3 regions of the Vagococcus sp. AM17-17 genome follow, and region 3 is predicted to be linked to each of the others. Evidence: predicted binding sites of a transcription regulator. Region 3 holds the regulator's gene; each other region holds the start of a gene.
The links. Region 3 encodes LexA, which represses DNA repair genes until DNA is damaged. Its sites were predicted from a motif close to CNAACANNTGTTNG; they were not measured.

Region 1: a site for LexA is predicted at 1,654-1,667, ahead of xerS (tyrosine recombinase XerS). Genes of this name have one in related genera too.
Region 2: a site for LexA is predicted at 1,521-1,534, ahead of uvrB (excinuclease ABC subunit UvrB). Genes of this name have one in related genera too.

What each region holds. Positions count from the first base shown of each region.
Region 1 covers NZ_QRJY01000001.1:215,680-221,243, forward strand. Annotated here, with positions in the region: gene DW196_RS01045 (DUF998 domain-containing protein) at 1-441, opposite strand, end outside; gene xerS (tyrosine recombinase XerS) at 563-1,642, opposite strand; partial or broken gene DW196_RS01055 (IS30 family transposase) at 2,229-3,175, opposite strand; gene DW196_RS01060 (hypothetical protein) at 3,341-3,883, opposite strand; partial or broken gene DW196_RS01065 (IS3 family transposase) at 4,176-4,406, opposite strand; gene DW196_RS01070 (GlsB/YeaQ/YmgE family stress response membrane protein) at 4,767-5,012, opposite strand; gene DW196_RS01075 (Asp23/Gls24 family envelope stress response protein) at 5,041-5,564, opposite strand, start outside.
Region 2 covers NZ_QRJY01000016.1:13,546-19,109, reverse strand. Annotated here, with positions in the region: gene DW196_RS10235 (LCP family protein) at 1-52, shown strand, start outside; gene DW196_RS10230 (C1 family peptidase) at 95-1,429, opposite strand; gene uvrB (excinuclease ABC subunit UvrB) at 1,580-3,580, shown strand; gene uvrA (excinuclease ABC subunit UvrA) at 3,593-5,564, shown strand, end outside.
Region 3 covers NZ_QRJY01000003.1:103,337-108,900, reverse strand. Annotated here, with positions in the region: gene tkt (transketolase) at 1-1,990, opposite strand, end outside; gene DW196_RS06200 (DUF896 family protein) at 2,087-2,329, opposite strand; gene lexA (transcriptional repressor LexA) at 2,476-3,096, shown strand; gene DW196_RS06190 (hypothetical protein) at 3,206-3,394, shown strand; gene DW196_RS06185 (M42 family metallopeptidase) at 3,443-4,486, shown strand; gene DW196_RS06180 (50S ribosomal protein L25/general stress protein Ctc) at 4,846-5,469, shown strand.

The sequences.
Region 1 (5,564 bases), on a different contig from region 3:
ACTAATCATCCAAAAGAACGCTGATAATAATAACGCAAGTGTGACAGTAAAGGAAAAGATAATGGTCGGTACATTACGCCAGTAAATATCTTGTGTTGATTTATTTTTAGGATTTTTTTTGCCTTTTATGAAAAAATAAGTAAATGAGCACATGCCACTAATCAATCCAAGATAAATCAAGTGACTGGCTATCGAAAAATTACCTGTAAGTGGAACTTGTGACATTTTTCTCGTCATAACGGATAAGAAAAAAATGGCTGTCATAACAATCGACGGGTAAATAAAGTACCGTAATGACAAAGATTCGTTATTCTTATAGTTAGTTGGTTTTTCAATAATTATTTTATTCGATTCGCGTCTAATTTGAATTACATCATCTGCTCCCTTTATAGAATCGAGTAAAGAGGCAGGTACTTCAATTTCATATTTTTTGTTGGACATATCAAAACTCCTTTATACTAATAACTTCATAAAACTAAGTATAGCAAACATATATAATAAATAGACGAATTTTTTATAAATAAAAAATAAAAGCCATTCATTTAGATTGAATGGCTTAGGATTAGTTCATCCATAAATCATTGATGGCTTCACGTTTTTCCTCATCAACGATATGCGTATAAATAGCTGTGGCACTTGTTCCTGTTTGTCCTAGCTGATGGGAAACAGTTAGTAAACTATTGGTTTTTTTGTAGAGTTGTGTGCCGACAGTGTGTCTTAGTTTATGTGGTGTCACACGGGTTTTAAAGACACTACTGTATTTTCCAACCAGTTTTTCTACCGTAGATTGATCAATTCGTTGAGCTGCTCCTCGGTAAAACGATAAAAACAGACTTTTTTCACTGCTTTCAGGATGATATAATTTTTCTCTATTATCTAAGTATTGTGTGATATACGGCATAAAAATAGATGAAATCATAGTTGTATCTTTGAAACCACCTTTTCGAATCACGGTGGCTTCCATATTTAAAACATCTAAATCAGATACTTTCATATTCACTAATTCAGAAAGACGCATACCAGTTCCTAGGAATAAGGCGATAATCGCAATATCACGGTCTTTATTACGATAAAACGCACTTTTAGCTTGATGACTTTGTAGCGTTTTTTCATAGGTAGAATCAATAAATTCGATAAAATCTAGCGACTCATCACCAATAAACAGTTTATTTTCAATAGATCGTGACCGATCTTGAAGGGTTCGACCAGTTTTAACATTATCAACTTTATCCATAATATTATGAGATAAGTAAGTCGCACCATTTTCATCAGCAGTCTGTGTTGCTAAAAAATGAAATAGTGACTTTAATGCGGTAATCGAACGTTGAATACTGACGTGACTTCTTAATTGGCCGTCAGCCGTCGTACCTAAACGAGGAGAGGCTAACAAAAATCCTTTATATAATTCAACGTCACGATCTGTTAAATTCCGTAAATCTTGTAACGAGATAGAAGAGAGGTCGTTTGAAATAATAGCTTCTTGTTTTAACCATTCAAAGAAACGTCGGTATTCTTTTGCGTATTCATATAAAGTAGTGACAGAATAGGGCACAATCCGCTTTTTTTCAATATATTCTTGAATAAAAAAGGGGAGAGATTTCAATTCATATTCCAATCGTGTAATATTTTTTTCTTGTGACATAACTAAACCTCCAAACGTATGTTTGTATTTATAATATATTTTTTACGAAAAAATGTCAATAAAATATAATTTATTTTGTTATTTTATTGATTAGGTCTAGTTTTCCGGAAAGATAATACTTTCAAGAAAGGTAAAAAGGAAGTCTTAGTATATTCAAGTAATGATGTTATTAAGCCAGTTCATAAAATAATTAAACTGAACTGGTAAATTTATTTATAAATATGCATTGTATGAACTTAAATTATTAGTTGATTAATGATTTGTCTAACTTTGAATAAATTAAAACTTTTGTAGCGAATATTTTAGTTATGATAGTCTATATATGTAACTGGATTAAAGAATTTAGATTGGTCATAGAAACACATATCAATAATAAGTTATAACTAAATTCATGTGTGTCAAATGATTTTAAAGTAAGTTTCATTGATACGTTGATCACTTTTAAGTATTTAAAGCTCTTAAAATCAACTTCGTTTAATATATATTATGTAAACCAAATTGATAAAATAATTATTCATGAAAATTTAGTACCTAGTCTATTTTCATGTTGTTATGTTGATAATGAATTCTTTTATTATATTAATTGTCAAATTAAGTTAGACAAGTCCTCTTTGCATATGTGACTCAAGAATACTTCTATTGGGGTTTTATAGTTTAATGATTTTCGAGGGATATTATTTCTTTTCGATGCAATAGATTGAATAAAAGATTCATCAACTTCGTTGAAATCCATTTGCTTTGGTAAACCATCTTTACGTAATAAACCATTAGAGTTTTCATTTAACCCTCTTTGTGATGGTGTACCAGGATCTGTAAAATAGATATCAATATCATTGATATTACTGATTGATTTCCAATTTGAAAATTCCTTTCCACAATCAAAAGTCATTGATTTGAATAGATGCTTAGGTACAGATTGCATCCATTGGTTCAAACGATTTTCAATATCTATAGCTCGTCTGCCTTCTGGCATTACTTTAGATAATCGTTCAACTAAGGTAATAACGGCACTTTTATGTTTTTGTCCTACGATAGTGTCACCTTCAAGGTGACCAAACTCTTCTTCAAAAGAAGTATAGTCATTCGAACGTTCATGAATGGAGCGTCTAAATGCTTGTTTACCGCGCTTTTCTTGATGTCCATTGGGTTTTCGCTTCCCTTTCATCGGTAAATCAGAACAATCAAATATACCCATTTTAAACATTCTAGAAAGGGTACGGACAGAACACCCAATAGGAAACTCCCCTCGACCAATAATCACATCCGGAGTCCACCCTTGAACAACTTTTTTTCGAATGTATCCTACCTGTTCTGCTGGTAAAACGATGGAACGCCTCCCACATTTTGCCTTGTTTTCTTGTAATTTTGGTAGTATTCCAATGCAGTATGTCCATCCTTCAAATAAGCGTAAACAGTATAGATTGTTTGTCTTGAACGTTTCAACATCTGAGCTGTTTTCGTAACTGATTGATGGGCTTTCGCATAAGCCTCTATCATAACAAGTTCATCTGGTGTAAGATGGGTGTAGGCCATTTGTACTCACTCCTTATAATTCTTTAGGCGGAACTATCTTGAGTGTAGCACAGATGACTTTTTTATTTGTCTAACTTAATTTTACAATCGGCGTTTTATAAAATAAGTACAGATGTACTTACAATTTATAACAAAGTTAAAAATATTGCTACTAATATAAATATGTTAAGTATTAATAGAAATCGGACCATTGAAAATTGCTGATAAAATAATATAGATGGGAATTAGACAAATTAATAAAAAGAATATCTTCCCAATAGGATGTTTTGGATTAATATAAACTCCACCAACTCTAGGCTTGAATAATTTATTGCCATCATCAAAAAGTGAATCACAAAATTTATATACAAAGAATATGAGAGAAAAAAATATGAGCGCAATTAAGATATCAAATCCTTGTCTAAATATCCTAGACATTTTTAGAGTATATGATGAAGTAGAGAATAACAAGAATAAAAAAATAAATGAAAACATAAAGCCATATATGTTTTTTTGTACGTTTGAGTTTTTTAAGTTAGATCCATCTTTTTTAGGTGTCTCTGGTTTATTCTTATTATTTAGCATAACATTCATAATAATCCCTAAAATAAATAGAATTAACAATATTAATTCGACATAAATAGTAGGGAAGATTTTTGCAAATATCACTACATCTATCAAACCAATAAAAATAAATAAATAGTTCAATAGTTTAAACTTAGTTGTCACAATAGTATCTCCTTTTTATTAATAGCTTCTTCTCTAATAAACTATTTTTTTAAAAAACCTAGCATATAAAATAGAAGCTGAATCTGCCTTTTTATCTCTTTAAAGAAAGGTTTTGGATTAATTACGTCTTAGTTATACTCCTTTAAAATTTAAATGTCAAAAAAAAATATGAAAATAAAGATTATTTATTTTCATATTTTTTCACAAATTATTATAAAATGAAAAACATTGATAGGCTTGACGTTAAGTCAATTTATTAGAGTCAAACATGTATAACTTTAATGTATTTATTTTAAGGGATTGCTTTTTCAAATTGATTAGGCGTAAGATACCCTAAACTTTGATGGATTCGTTTTGAATTATAAAAGGCTTCAATGTACCAGAAAATACTCTGATAGGCTTCTTCAAAGTTCTTATATTTAAATTGATAGACCCACTCTCTTTTTAAATGTCCATGCTAAGATTCAAGACTGGCATTATGATAAGGATATCCTTTACGACTGAAGGAGTGAGTCATTCCAGAGTTTCTTATTGTCTCTTCATAAACTTTTTCAAAATATCCTGTCTTTACATCAAATAATTTGATAAATTTTATGCTAATGAGAGAGAAATATAAGAATAATTAAGATATGTGCTTATGTGTATACAAAAAAATGTTCTCTTAAGCTAAATTTTACTTAAGAGAACATTTTTTATTTATGTAGTATAAAAATTGTAGGGTATTTTAATTAGTTTTATTATTTATTTAATTTATCTTTTGCTTCATCAGTAAAATCTTCGGTTTTTTCTTTAATATATGAAGTCACTTCTTTTGTTTTACCTTTTATTTTGTCCGTATATCCTTTATCTGTCATAAAGATTCTCATTCTTTGTATTTATTTTGTTAACTATTTTTACCAGTAAATAATGACACGACAGCCACAACAATAACTGCTCCAATGATTGATGGAATAATAGCCATTCCGGCTAAAGATGGTCCAAATGAACCAAATAAAGATTGGCCAACTGAAGAACCAATTAAACCAGCAATAATATTAGCAATCCATCCCATAGATTTTCCTTTACTTGTTATAGCACCTGCTATAGCTCCGATAACTCCACCGACTATTAATGACCAAATGAATCCCATATATATCACTCCTCATCTAAAAATATTATTATTCTACTCTGGGCTCAGTTGCTTCTTTTACTTTTGTTGCTCCTTTAGAAGACACTTTTTTGACTTTGTTAGTTTGATCAGAAACAAAGTCTGAAACCTCACTTGTAGCGTCACTCAACTTATCCTGAACAGTAACGCTATCTTCTTCGTATTGTTCTTTTGTTTTAATATCTACGACATTAACATTTACTTCTATAACTTCTAGACTCGTCATATGCTTTACTTCTTTTTCAATCATTCGTTTGATGTCTTCGTATATTTTTGAAATATCTACACCATATTCTGCAACGATATCTAAATCAACAGCAACTTCTTTTTTTCCTACTTCAACATCGATTCCTGAAGTTACATCATTATTATTAACAATCTTATCTGCTAAATTTGAAAAAAATCCACCATTAATTGTTAACAAACCAGGAATAGTTTCCAATGAAATACCAACAATTTTTTGAATAACTTTGTCTTCAAATGTTAATTCACCTTTTAACTCTGATTTTTTTACTTCTACTTGTGTTCCTTTGT
Region 2 (5,564 bases), on a different contig from region 3:
TCAAGCAGAATTAGTGCGTGTTCAAAACTTGATTAAATCACAACTTAAATAGAAAAAGGAGTTAGCCACGTATTAGGTGGTTAACTCTTTTATTTTATGCTAAAGCACCCATTGGATCCCATGGGGCTAAAACTGTTACATCATCTTTTTTAAGTACTTCTTTTAAGTCATCTGAAAGATATTTTTTATTCACAACGACTTGATAAGTATACTCACTCATCCAATCATCACTCATGACAAAATAGCCTTTCGTCCCAACTTTATCTCCCCAACTGTTTTCAACTTTCCATTTAGTTGGTTTGTCATTAATTAAATTCACGCCTGTTAAGACCATTGCATGAGTCATTAAGCTTTCACCATAATCTAAACGTTCTGCTTTACTCATATCATAATTAATATCTAATGTATCTTGTACACTATAAATATCAGTTGCCATAATACCAGTATCTCTTGTTGACGATTGGCCAACATCACAACCAAACCAAACACTTTCGCCATCTTTTAATTGTGCGATAGCTAAGTTTTTAAATGTTTCAATATCAACGTTTAAGTGACGAACTTCTTTACCGCCAACGACGTTTCCTAACATATCAACTGTATAGACTTGATTGTAAGGTTTGTCTTTTGTTGGAGCATTGATAATGCTGACATAATCATTTAAGTCAGTTCCAATGTATTTATCATAGAAAGAAGTAGGAGTTAGCCCTTGTTCTAAATGATAATTTCCATCTGTATCATAATATGAATAATCAAATTCTGTTGGTGGTGTACCTAGAGAGGTACTTAATAAGTTATAGATTTCTTGTAGCAATTCAATTTTACGTGTTTCCACTTCTGATTCAGAGGCGCCATTAGTAATTAATGTTCTTAATGTTAAGGCATCTTTTCTTAATTTTTTATTTAAGTAAGTATTTAACTCACGACTGCTTGAACTACTGTTTGTTTCAGGCATGATTGTTTTTGGCACAATCCCATATTTTTGGATAATCGCTACTAACATATCCCATTGGCCACCATCTTGTTGAGGGGTTGCAAGTAAGAATGCCACTTCACGACTAGTTAATTCTTGATTACTTGTTTTGATGATATTTTCATAGAAATAATTTGCTTTTTCAAATTTATCCCAGAAAAACGTATAGTTTTGAGATAATTCGAAGTCTTTGATGTGATGATTGTTTAAGACATCATGTCTGAATGTATTAAGGGCTGCAAACATCCAACAACGACCACTTTGTTTTTGATTTGTCACGTTTCCTGTATCTAAGTCGATAGAGAAAACGGGATTGTTTTCAACAACTGCTTTTTGATTTTCTGATGAGGCTAAAATACCATTTTTCATCACTGCACGTTGGCTTAATAAATGCTCACGATTAGCAAGATATTTTTGCTCCATATGTTTGACTTGTTCATTTGAAATAGATTTAACCATGTAACCACACCTTTCTTTTATTTCCATTCTACTCCAACATTCTTCAAAATAACACTAAATCGATTATTTTTTTCTAGTGCGAACTGTTTTGCGAAAGTATGTTCGGTATGATAAAATTGAGAAAATAAGTAAATCTAAAGGAGTTTCAGCATGATTGATAGACAAACAAACAATACCTTTGATTTAGTGTCAAAATACGAACCGGCTGGGGATCAACCGGAAGCGATTAAGCAATTAGTAAAGAATATAGAAGATAATGAAAAAGCCCAAATATTAATGGGGGTAACAGGTTCTGGTAAAACGTTCACCATGTCTAATGTAATAAAAGAGGTTAATAAACCAACTTTGATTATTGCGCATAACAAAACACTTGCCGGACAATTATATAGTGAGTTTAAAGAATTTTTTCCAAATAACGCAGTAGAGTATTTCGTGAGTTATTACGATTACTACCAACCAGAAGCATATGTTCCTTCAAGTGATACGTATATTGAAAAAGATTCCAGTGTCAATGATGAGATTGATAAATTACGCCATTCAGCGACCAGTTCCCTATTAGAGCGAAATGATGTGATTGTCGTGGCATCTGTGTCTTGTATTTATGGATTGGGAGATCCTAGAGAATATCAAAATCAGGTTCTTTCTTTACGTGAAGGAATGGAAATGGAACGCAATCAACTCCTTAGAAATTTAGTTGATATTCAATTTGAGCGCAATGACATAGATTTTCAGCGTGGGCGTTTCCGTGTACGTGGTGATGTTGTCGAGATATTTTTAGCGTCAAAAGATGACTTTGCTTTAAGAATTGAATTTTTTGGTGATGAAATTGACCGTATTAGAGAGTTTAATGCCTTAACAGGTGAAATTATTGGTGATAGAGAGCACATAGCAATTTTCCCTGCGACACACTTTGTGACAAACGAAGAGCATTTAGAAGAAGCCATCGCTAAAATCCAAAAAGAATTAGATGACCGACTTAAAGAATTAAGAAGTGAAGAAAAATTATTAGAAGCTCAGCGATTAGAGCAACGGACGAACTATGATATCGAGATGATGCGTGAGATGGGCTATTGTTCTGGTATTGAAAATTATTCACGACATATGGATGGTCGAAGTGAAGGAGAAGCACCGTTTACGTTGATTGACTTCTTCCCTGATGATTTTCTGATTATGGTTGATGAATCCCACGTGACGATGCCACAAATTAGGGGCATGTATAACGGGGATAGAGCAAGAAAACAAATGTTAGTGGACTATGGGTTTAGATTACCTAGTGCGTTAGATAACCGACCACTTAGATTAGAAGAATTTGAAGAAAAAGTGGACCAAATTATGTATGTGTCTGCTACTCCTGGGCCATATGAAATGGAACAAACAGATGACATTGTAGAACAAATTATTAGACCAACTGGTTTACTCGATCCAGTGATTGAAGTAAGACCAATCATGGGGCAAATTGATGATTTAGTTGGGGAAATATATGAACGTGTGGAACGAAATGAACGTGTGTTTATAACGACATTGACTAAAAAAATGTCAGAAGACTTAACGGATTATTTTAAAGAATTAGGAATTAAAGTAAAATATTTACATAGTGACATAAAAACACTTGAAAGAACAGAAATTATTCGCGATTTACGATTAGGTGAGTTTGATGTTTTAATTGGGATTAACTTATTGCGTGAGGGATTAGACGTCCCAGAAGTATCACTTGTTGCGATACTTGATGCTGATAAAGAAGGGTTCTTACGTAGTGAACGCTCACTTATTCAAACGATTGGACGTGCCGCAAGAAACGCCGATGGTAAAGTTATTATGTATGCTGACAAGATTACAGACTCAATGGAGCGAGCAATGTCTGAAACAAGTCGTCGTCGTACCATTCAGGAAGAATATAATGCCGAACATGGTATTGTACCAAAAACGATTAAGAAAGATATTCGTGATTTGATTCGCATTACAAAAGAGAGTGAAGATGAATCAGTCGAAGTAGTATCAATCAAAGATCAATATAATGCAATGGATAGTGAAGGTAAAGAAGCTGTTTTATTAGATATCGAATTGCAAATGAAAGATGCGGCTAAAGCGTTAGACTTTGAAAAAGCGGCAACACTTAGGGACACATTACTCGAATTAAAAGCAGGTAAATAGGAGATAAATCAGATGGCAAATGACAAAATAGTAATACATGGTGCAAGAGCACATAATTTAAAAAACATAGATGTAACGATTCCAAGAGATAAACTCGTCGTGATTACGGGGCTTTCTGGCTCAGGAAAAAGTTCATTAGCATTTGACACGTTATACGCTGAAGGGCAACGTCGTTATGTCGAAAGTTTGTCCTCATACGCACGACAATTTTTAGGGCAAATGGACAAGCCAGATGTTGATAGTATTGATGGGTTGAGTCCAGCAATTTCAATCGACCAAAAAACAACCAGTAAAAATCCACGATCAACGGTTGGGACCGTCACAGAGATAAATGATTATTTAAGACTATTATTTGCTCGAGTAGGTGAGCCTATTTGTCCAAATGATGGCACGAAAATTAGTAGTCAGTCTCCGGAACAAATGACAGATAAGTTGTTAGAGTTAGAAGAAAGAACGAGAATTCAAATTCTAGCACCACTCATTCGTGGAAAAAAAGGACAACACAAAAAAGTATTTGAAAAAATCAAAAAAGATGGGTTTGTCCGAGTGAGAGTTGATGGGAAAACCTATGACATTTCTGAAGTGCCAGAGTTAGAAAAAAATAAAAAGCATGATGTTGAAATTATCGTTGACCGTATTGTTATAAAAGATGGCGTTCGCTCAAGACTATTTGACTCACTTGAACTTGCCTTACGATTAGCAGACGGGTATGTATTGGTTGATGTCATGGATCAAGAAGAGATGCTATTTAGCGAACATTATGCTTGTCCTTATTGTGGTTTTACAGTTGGTGATATTGAGCCTCGATTGTTCTCATTTAATACACCATTTGGAGCGTGTCCAGAGTGTGATGGATTGAGTGTTAAATTAGAGGTTGATGCAGACTTGATTGTTCCAGATGAGATGAAAACATTACGTGAAGGGGCAATTGCACCGTGGAATCCAATCAGCTCAAATTATTACCCCAATATGTTAGAGCAAGCTTGCGAGCAATTTGGCATTGATTTTGATACACCATTTAAAGATCTGACTAAAGAGCAAAAGGAATTATTATTTAGAGGATCAGGAGAAAAGACCTTCCATTTTCATTATAAAAACGAATTTGGTGGCGTGCGTGATGTTGATATTCCATTTGAAGGGATTTTGACTAATATAAATCGCCGTTATCACGAAACAAATAGTGATTACACGAGAGAACAAATGAAGCTATATATGACTGAATTAACGTGTGAAACGTGTCAGGGCTATCGTTTAAATAAAGAAGCTTTATCAGTGAAAATAGATGGAAAACATATTGGAGAAATCAGTGAATTATCAGTGAATCATTCGTTAAACTATATGTCTGAGCTAAACTTTGGCGAACAAGATACAATGATTTCACAACCAATTTTAAAAGAAATTAGAGATAGATTGAGTTTCTTAGAAAACGTTGGATTAGGCTATTTGACTCTTAGCCGTTCAGCCGGAACACTGTCTGGTGGAGAAGCACAACGTATTCGCTTAGCAACCCAGATTGGTTCAAATCTTTCAGGGGTTTTATACATTTTAGATGAGCCATCTATTGGGTTACATCAACGAGACAATAATCGTTTGATTGATTCATTGAAGAAAATGCGTGATTTAGGCAATACGTTAGTTGTGGTGGAACATGATGAAGACACGATGAGAGCAGCTGATTATTTAATTGATATCGGACCTGGAGCAGGAGAGCAAGGTGGACGAATTATTTCAGCCGGAACACCTGAAGAAGTGGAAAAAGATAAGAATTCACTGACAGGTCAATATTTATCAGGTCAGAGAAAAATCGACGTACCAAAAGAACGACGTAAAGGCAATGGAGAAAGTGTGAAAATCACTGGTGCAAAAGAAAATAACTTGAAAAATCTGTCTGTTGAGTTTCCAATGGGTAAATTTGTCGCAGTTACTGGTGTGTCTGGTTCTGGAAAGAGTACATTGGTTAATACGATTTTAAAGAAAGCTCTGG
Region 3 (5,564 bases):
TAAATGTCTTCACTACATTTTCTACTGTAAAACCATATTCTTCAATCACTCTATTACCTGATGCACTTGCTCCAAATTTATCGATACCAATTGATTTACCTGATAAGCCAACATAACGGCCCCATCCAAATGTTGTTCCCATCTCGATTGACACGCGTTTACTGACAGATGATGGTAACACACTTTCTTTATAAGCTACATCTTGTGCGTCAAATAAAGTAGTTGATGGCATTGAAACGACTGACACATCCACGCCTTCTTTTTCATATAGTTCTGCTTGTGCATCCATCGCTAATTTCACTTCTGATCCAGTCGCGATTAAAATACCATCTGGTGTGTCACGTCTTGATGGTGACAATACGTATGCACCACGTGCCACGCCTTCATATGCTTTTTCTGTTGTGCCTTCAAGAACTGGTAAGTTTTGTCTTGATAAAGCTAAAACAGTTGGTGTTTCTGTTGATGTTGCAGCCAATTTCCATGCTGCTGATACTTCATTCCCATCAGCCGGACGAATTAAATTCACATTTGGCATACCACGTAAACTTGATAATTGTTCGATTGGCTCATGCGTTGGTCCATCTTCACCAACTGCAATTGAATCATGTGTTAACACAAATGTTACTGGTGCTTTTTGAATCGATGATAAACGTAATGCTGGACGTAAGTAATCAACGAATACAAAGAATGTTCCACCATACACGCGTGTTCCACCATGCAATGCAATACCATTCATCGCTGCCGCCATTCCAAATTCACGAACACCAAACCAAATATTACGGCCTTCGTATTGTCCAGGTTCAAAATCTTTCTCAGCTGCTACCATGGTATTATTCGATGATGATAAATCTGCAGATCCTCCCCAGAATGATGGGATTTCTTTAGATAATACTTGAATGGCTTCTTTACTTGTCACACGACTTGCTGCACTTTCACCAAGTTCGTATGTAGGTAAAACAGATTCCAAATCAATTGTCACGTCACCTTTGAATGCTTCTTCAAATTGTTTCGCTAGTTCTGGATAAGCAGCTTTGTAATCAGCAAATAGTTTTTGCCACTCTGCTTCTGCTTTTCCACCTTTTTCTACCATATCAGCGTGGAAACGTGTTGCCACTTCTTCTGGTACAGTAAATGCTGGGTAATCCCAACCGTAAGATTTTTTAGCAAACGCCACACCTTCAGCTCCAAGTGGCGCACCATGCACTTTGTTTGTTCCTTCATTTTCAGCACCAAAACCAATCACAGTTTTGACTTCAATCATGGTTGGTTTCGTTGTCTCTTTTTGCGCTGCTTCAATAGCATTTGCGATTTCTTCTAAATCATTGCCATCTTTTACTAAAATATGTTGCCATCCTGATGACTCAACACGACCCCTTACATCTTCAGTAAATGATTTATCTAAAGGTCCATCTAAAGAAATATCATTTGAATCATATAAAACGATTAATTTACCAAGTTTCAAATGACCAGCTAAACTGATTGCTTCTTGAGAAATACCTTCCATTAAATCACCATCACCACATAAAGCATACGTGTAATGGTCAACAATGTTAAATTTATCTTTGTTATATGTTGCAGCGAGGTGCGCTTCTGCCATCGCAAACCCAACACTCATTGCAATCCCTTGACCTAATGGACCAGTTGTTGCTTCAACACCATCAGTATGATGTACCTCTGGATGTCCTGGTGTTAAACTATCCCATTGACGGAATTTTTTTAATTCCTCCATTGGTAATTTATACCCTGACAAATGAAGTAAACTATAAAGCATTGCTGAACCATGTCCTGCAGATAAAACAAAACGGTCACGGTCTGCCCATTGTCTTGATGTCTTAGGATTTACCTTTAAGAATTTTGTCCAAAGAGTGTAAGCCATTGGTGCAGCTCCCATTGGTAATCCTGGATGTCCTGAATTTGCCTGTTGAATCATGTCTAGACTAAGTGTACGAATTGTGTTAACACCTAGTTGATCAGTTTGATCAAATAACATATAACGCCCTCCTATTTAGGTTTTATTTACCTTTATTACATTCTACATCGGATATTTTATTTTTACAAGCGTTTTTACATAAATAAAAACATAATGTTATCTGTCATGTAACCCTTTTTCTTTTTGAATTTGTTTTAATTTTTCAGGCGTAACATCTGTTCCTTCTTCATCAACGACTTTCATTCCTTCAATATGATTTCTCATACCTTTTCTAAAACTATTTAGATACTCTTCTCGAAGTAATTGTTGCTCTTTTTTTTCAACGTCAGTTAATCCTTCCGTTGTTTTTGATTTGTTTGCTAATTCGTTTATTCTTGCTAATTTTTTTTCGCTTAACATGAGTGTAAACCTCCTTAAAGTTCTAATTAAATAGTATCTTAAAAGGAATAAAAAAACAATTAATTGCAACAAAAAAGTACGAACATGCGTTTGATTTTAATGAAAATTTATGTTACACTCAAAAAAAAAGGAAATGAGGTATCATTATGTCAACTAAACGTTCCTCTAGACAATTAGACGTTTTAAAATACATACACGAACAAGTTGAAGAAAAAGGGTATCCTCCAACTGTTAGAGAAATCGGAACAGCTGTCAACCTTTCATCAACGTCAACCGTTCATGGACATCTTTCTCGTTTAGAAAAAAAAGGCTTAATTAGTCGTGACCCTACTAAACCAAGAGCTATTGAATTAACAAGCGAAGGATTAAAAATGATTGGTATCAACTCACCTTTCATTCCAATGTTAGGTGTAGTAACTGCTGGTGAACCAATTTTAGCTGTTGAAGAAGCATCAGACTTTTTCCCACTACCACCTGACTTAAAATATGAAGAAAACAGTTTATTCATGCTTACGATTCGTGGTGATAGTATGATAAACGCTGGCATATTCGATGGTGATCATGTTATTGTCAGAAAACAATCGTCAGCTATTAACGGTGAAATCGTCATTGCCATGACAGATGAAAACGAAGCAACATGTAAGAGGTTTTTTAAAGAAAAAAATCATATTCGTTTGCAACCAGAAAATGACACAATGGAACCTATCATATTAAGCAATGTCTCAATTTTAGGCAAAGTTGTCGGCCTTTATAGAAATCATATTTAATAAAGCATGATGTTATGCTTTATTTTTTTCTTTACAAAGAGAACAGATGTTTGTATAATATTTTCATAAAAAAAGAACGCACGTTCGTAAAAATTTAAGGAGTGTTTATATGTTTGCTATTAGACGATATGCTTTAATCTTAATTGTTTTAATTATTGGGATTATTTTAGGTACTTTAGGACTAGATGTGGCTCTGATTATTTTGACCCCTCTTGTATTACTCTGGTTAATGCTTTGGGATGAGAAAAGTTATAAACGTTCACAACAAAAAAATCACCATTTATCTTATAAAAAATAGTCATTGCTTTTTATACACGATTCATCTAACCTTAACTTAAAAGAAAGGATGATACGTTTGTCAAAAGAAACAATTGAACTAACCCGTGAATTAACCAATATACCTTCTCCAACTGGAGATACATCAACCATTATTGATTTTATTTATAATGAAATGACATCTCATGGTTATGAACCAACTATTAATAATAAAGGCAGCCTAATTATCACTGTTCCAGGTAAAACTTTAGATAAAGAAAGATTTATTACGGCTCACATTGATACATTAGGTGCAATGGTTCGTGCCATAAAACCAGATGGTCGATTGAAACTTGATTTAATTGGTGGATTTAACTTTAATGCCATTGAGGGTGAATATTGTACGATTCACACGCAAGACAATAAAACTTACACCGGAACCATCTTAATGCATCAAACGAGTGTCCACGTTTATAAAGATTCAGGAACAGCAAAACGCGACCAACAAAACATGGAAGTAAGAATTGATGAAAAAGTTTCTTCTAAAGAAGATACAGAAAATTTAGGTATTCAGGTAGGTGACTTTATTAGTTTCGATCCACGAACAGTGGTCACACCTTCTGGATACATAAAATCTAGACATTTGGACGATAAAGTTAGTGCGGCTATTCTAATGAATTTTTTAATTAATCTAAAAGAAACTAATCAAACGCTGCCATACACAACTCACTTTTTCTTCTCAAACAATGAAGAAATTGGTTATGGTGGTAACTCTAATATTTCTCCAAATGTTGTTGAATATGTCGCTGTTGATATGGGAGCTATGGGTGACGATCAACAAACAGACGAATACACTGTATCCATCTGTGTAAAAGATGCTAGTGGACCTTATCATCTTGGTTTAAGAAATCATTTTGTTTCTATTTGTAAAGAAAAAAGTATTCCTTATCAACTTGATATCTATCCATATTATGGAAGTGATGCCTCTGCAGCTATGAAGGCTGGAGCAGATGTGAAGCATGGATTAATTGGAGCAGGCATTGAATCTAGTCATGCTTATGAAAGAACACATAAGGAATCAATCCAATCTACTGAACACCTAGTATCAGAATACTTATTTAGTTCTTTGTCATAATAAAAAAACAAACTCTATGATGTTGTTCTTTTATATAAAACTATTTCACTTGACCTTTTCTTGTTTTCGTCGTATGGTTAGTCCATAAGCTTATATTATAGTGTGGTTTTTTAGCCATGATGAGCAGGCAATATATGGGTTGCTTAAGTCCTTAGTCTCCATATTTAACTTAGTAATTAGTATTTAATTGTTAAGATTGCCTCAAAAGGTATAATATAGTCTTATCGTTCGTTATTGATATGTTTAACACGCTTATCAATATCACTAGATTAATCGACTAGCTCATCACAACGATTACGTCTACATGAACTAAATAACGAACTAATTAAGATGTTATATTCTAAAGGAGGAAATTATTTATGTCAGTAGTGTTAAAAGTAGAAGAAAGAGCGACTAGACCAAGATCTATCCGCAAAAAATTAAGAGAAGAAGGTCGTGTACCAGCTGCTGTAAACGGCAATGGTATCCAAAACTTATCTATCTCTGTAAATGCTCGTCAATTGGAAAAAGATATCCGAGAAAACGGTATGAACGCGGTATACGTACTAGATTTAGACGGTAAAAAAATTAGTACATTATTACATACTTATGAATTAGATACATTTACTAAATCTTGGGTTCATGTTGAATTCTTAGCTGTAGATATGTCTCAAGAAACTGAAGTTGAAGCAGAATTGGCACTTGTTGGCACTCCTAAGGGGGTTAAAGCTGGTGGGGTTCTTGAACAAAACTTATACACCGTAGTTGTTTCTGCAACTCCTGATAAATTACCAGAACGTGTTGAAGTTGATATTACTAACTTAGAAATTGGTGATTCTTTAGTAATTGCTGATATTCCAAAACACGAAGAATTCTCTATCGTAACAGATGCTGAAGAACAAATCTGTTCTGTATCTGAAATGTCAGCTGCTGTTGAAGAAGATGCTGAAACAGCTGAAGCTGCTGAACCAGAATTAGTTAACGCTAAAACTGAAGAAGACTAATTTTATCATAATGCAAACTGGACTTTTATAAGTCCAGTTTTTTTATACCTTAAGAGATTCCTAAAATTGACAAATATCTCCTACTCTTTTGTTCT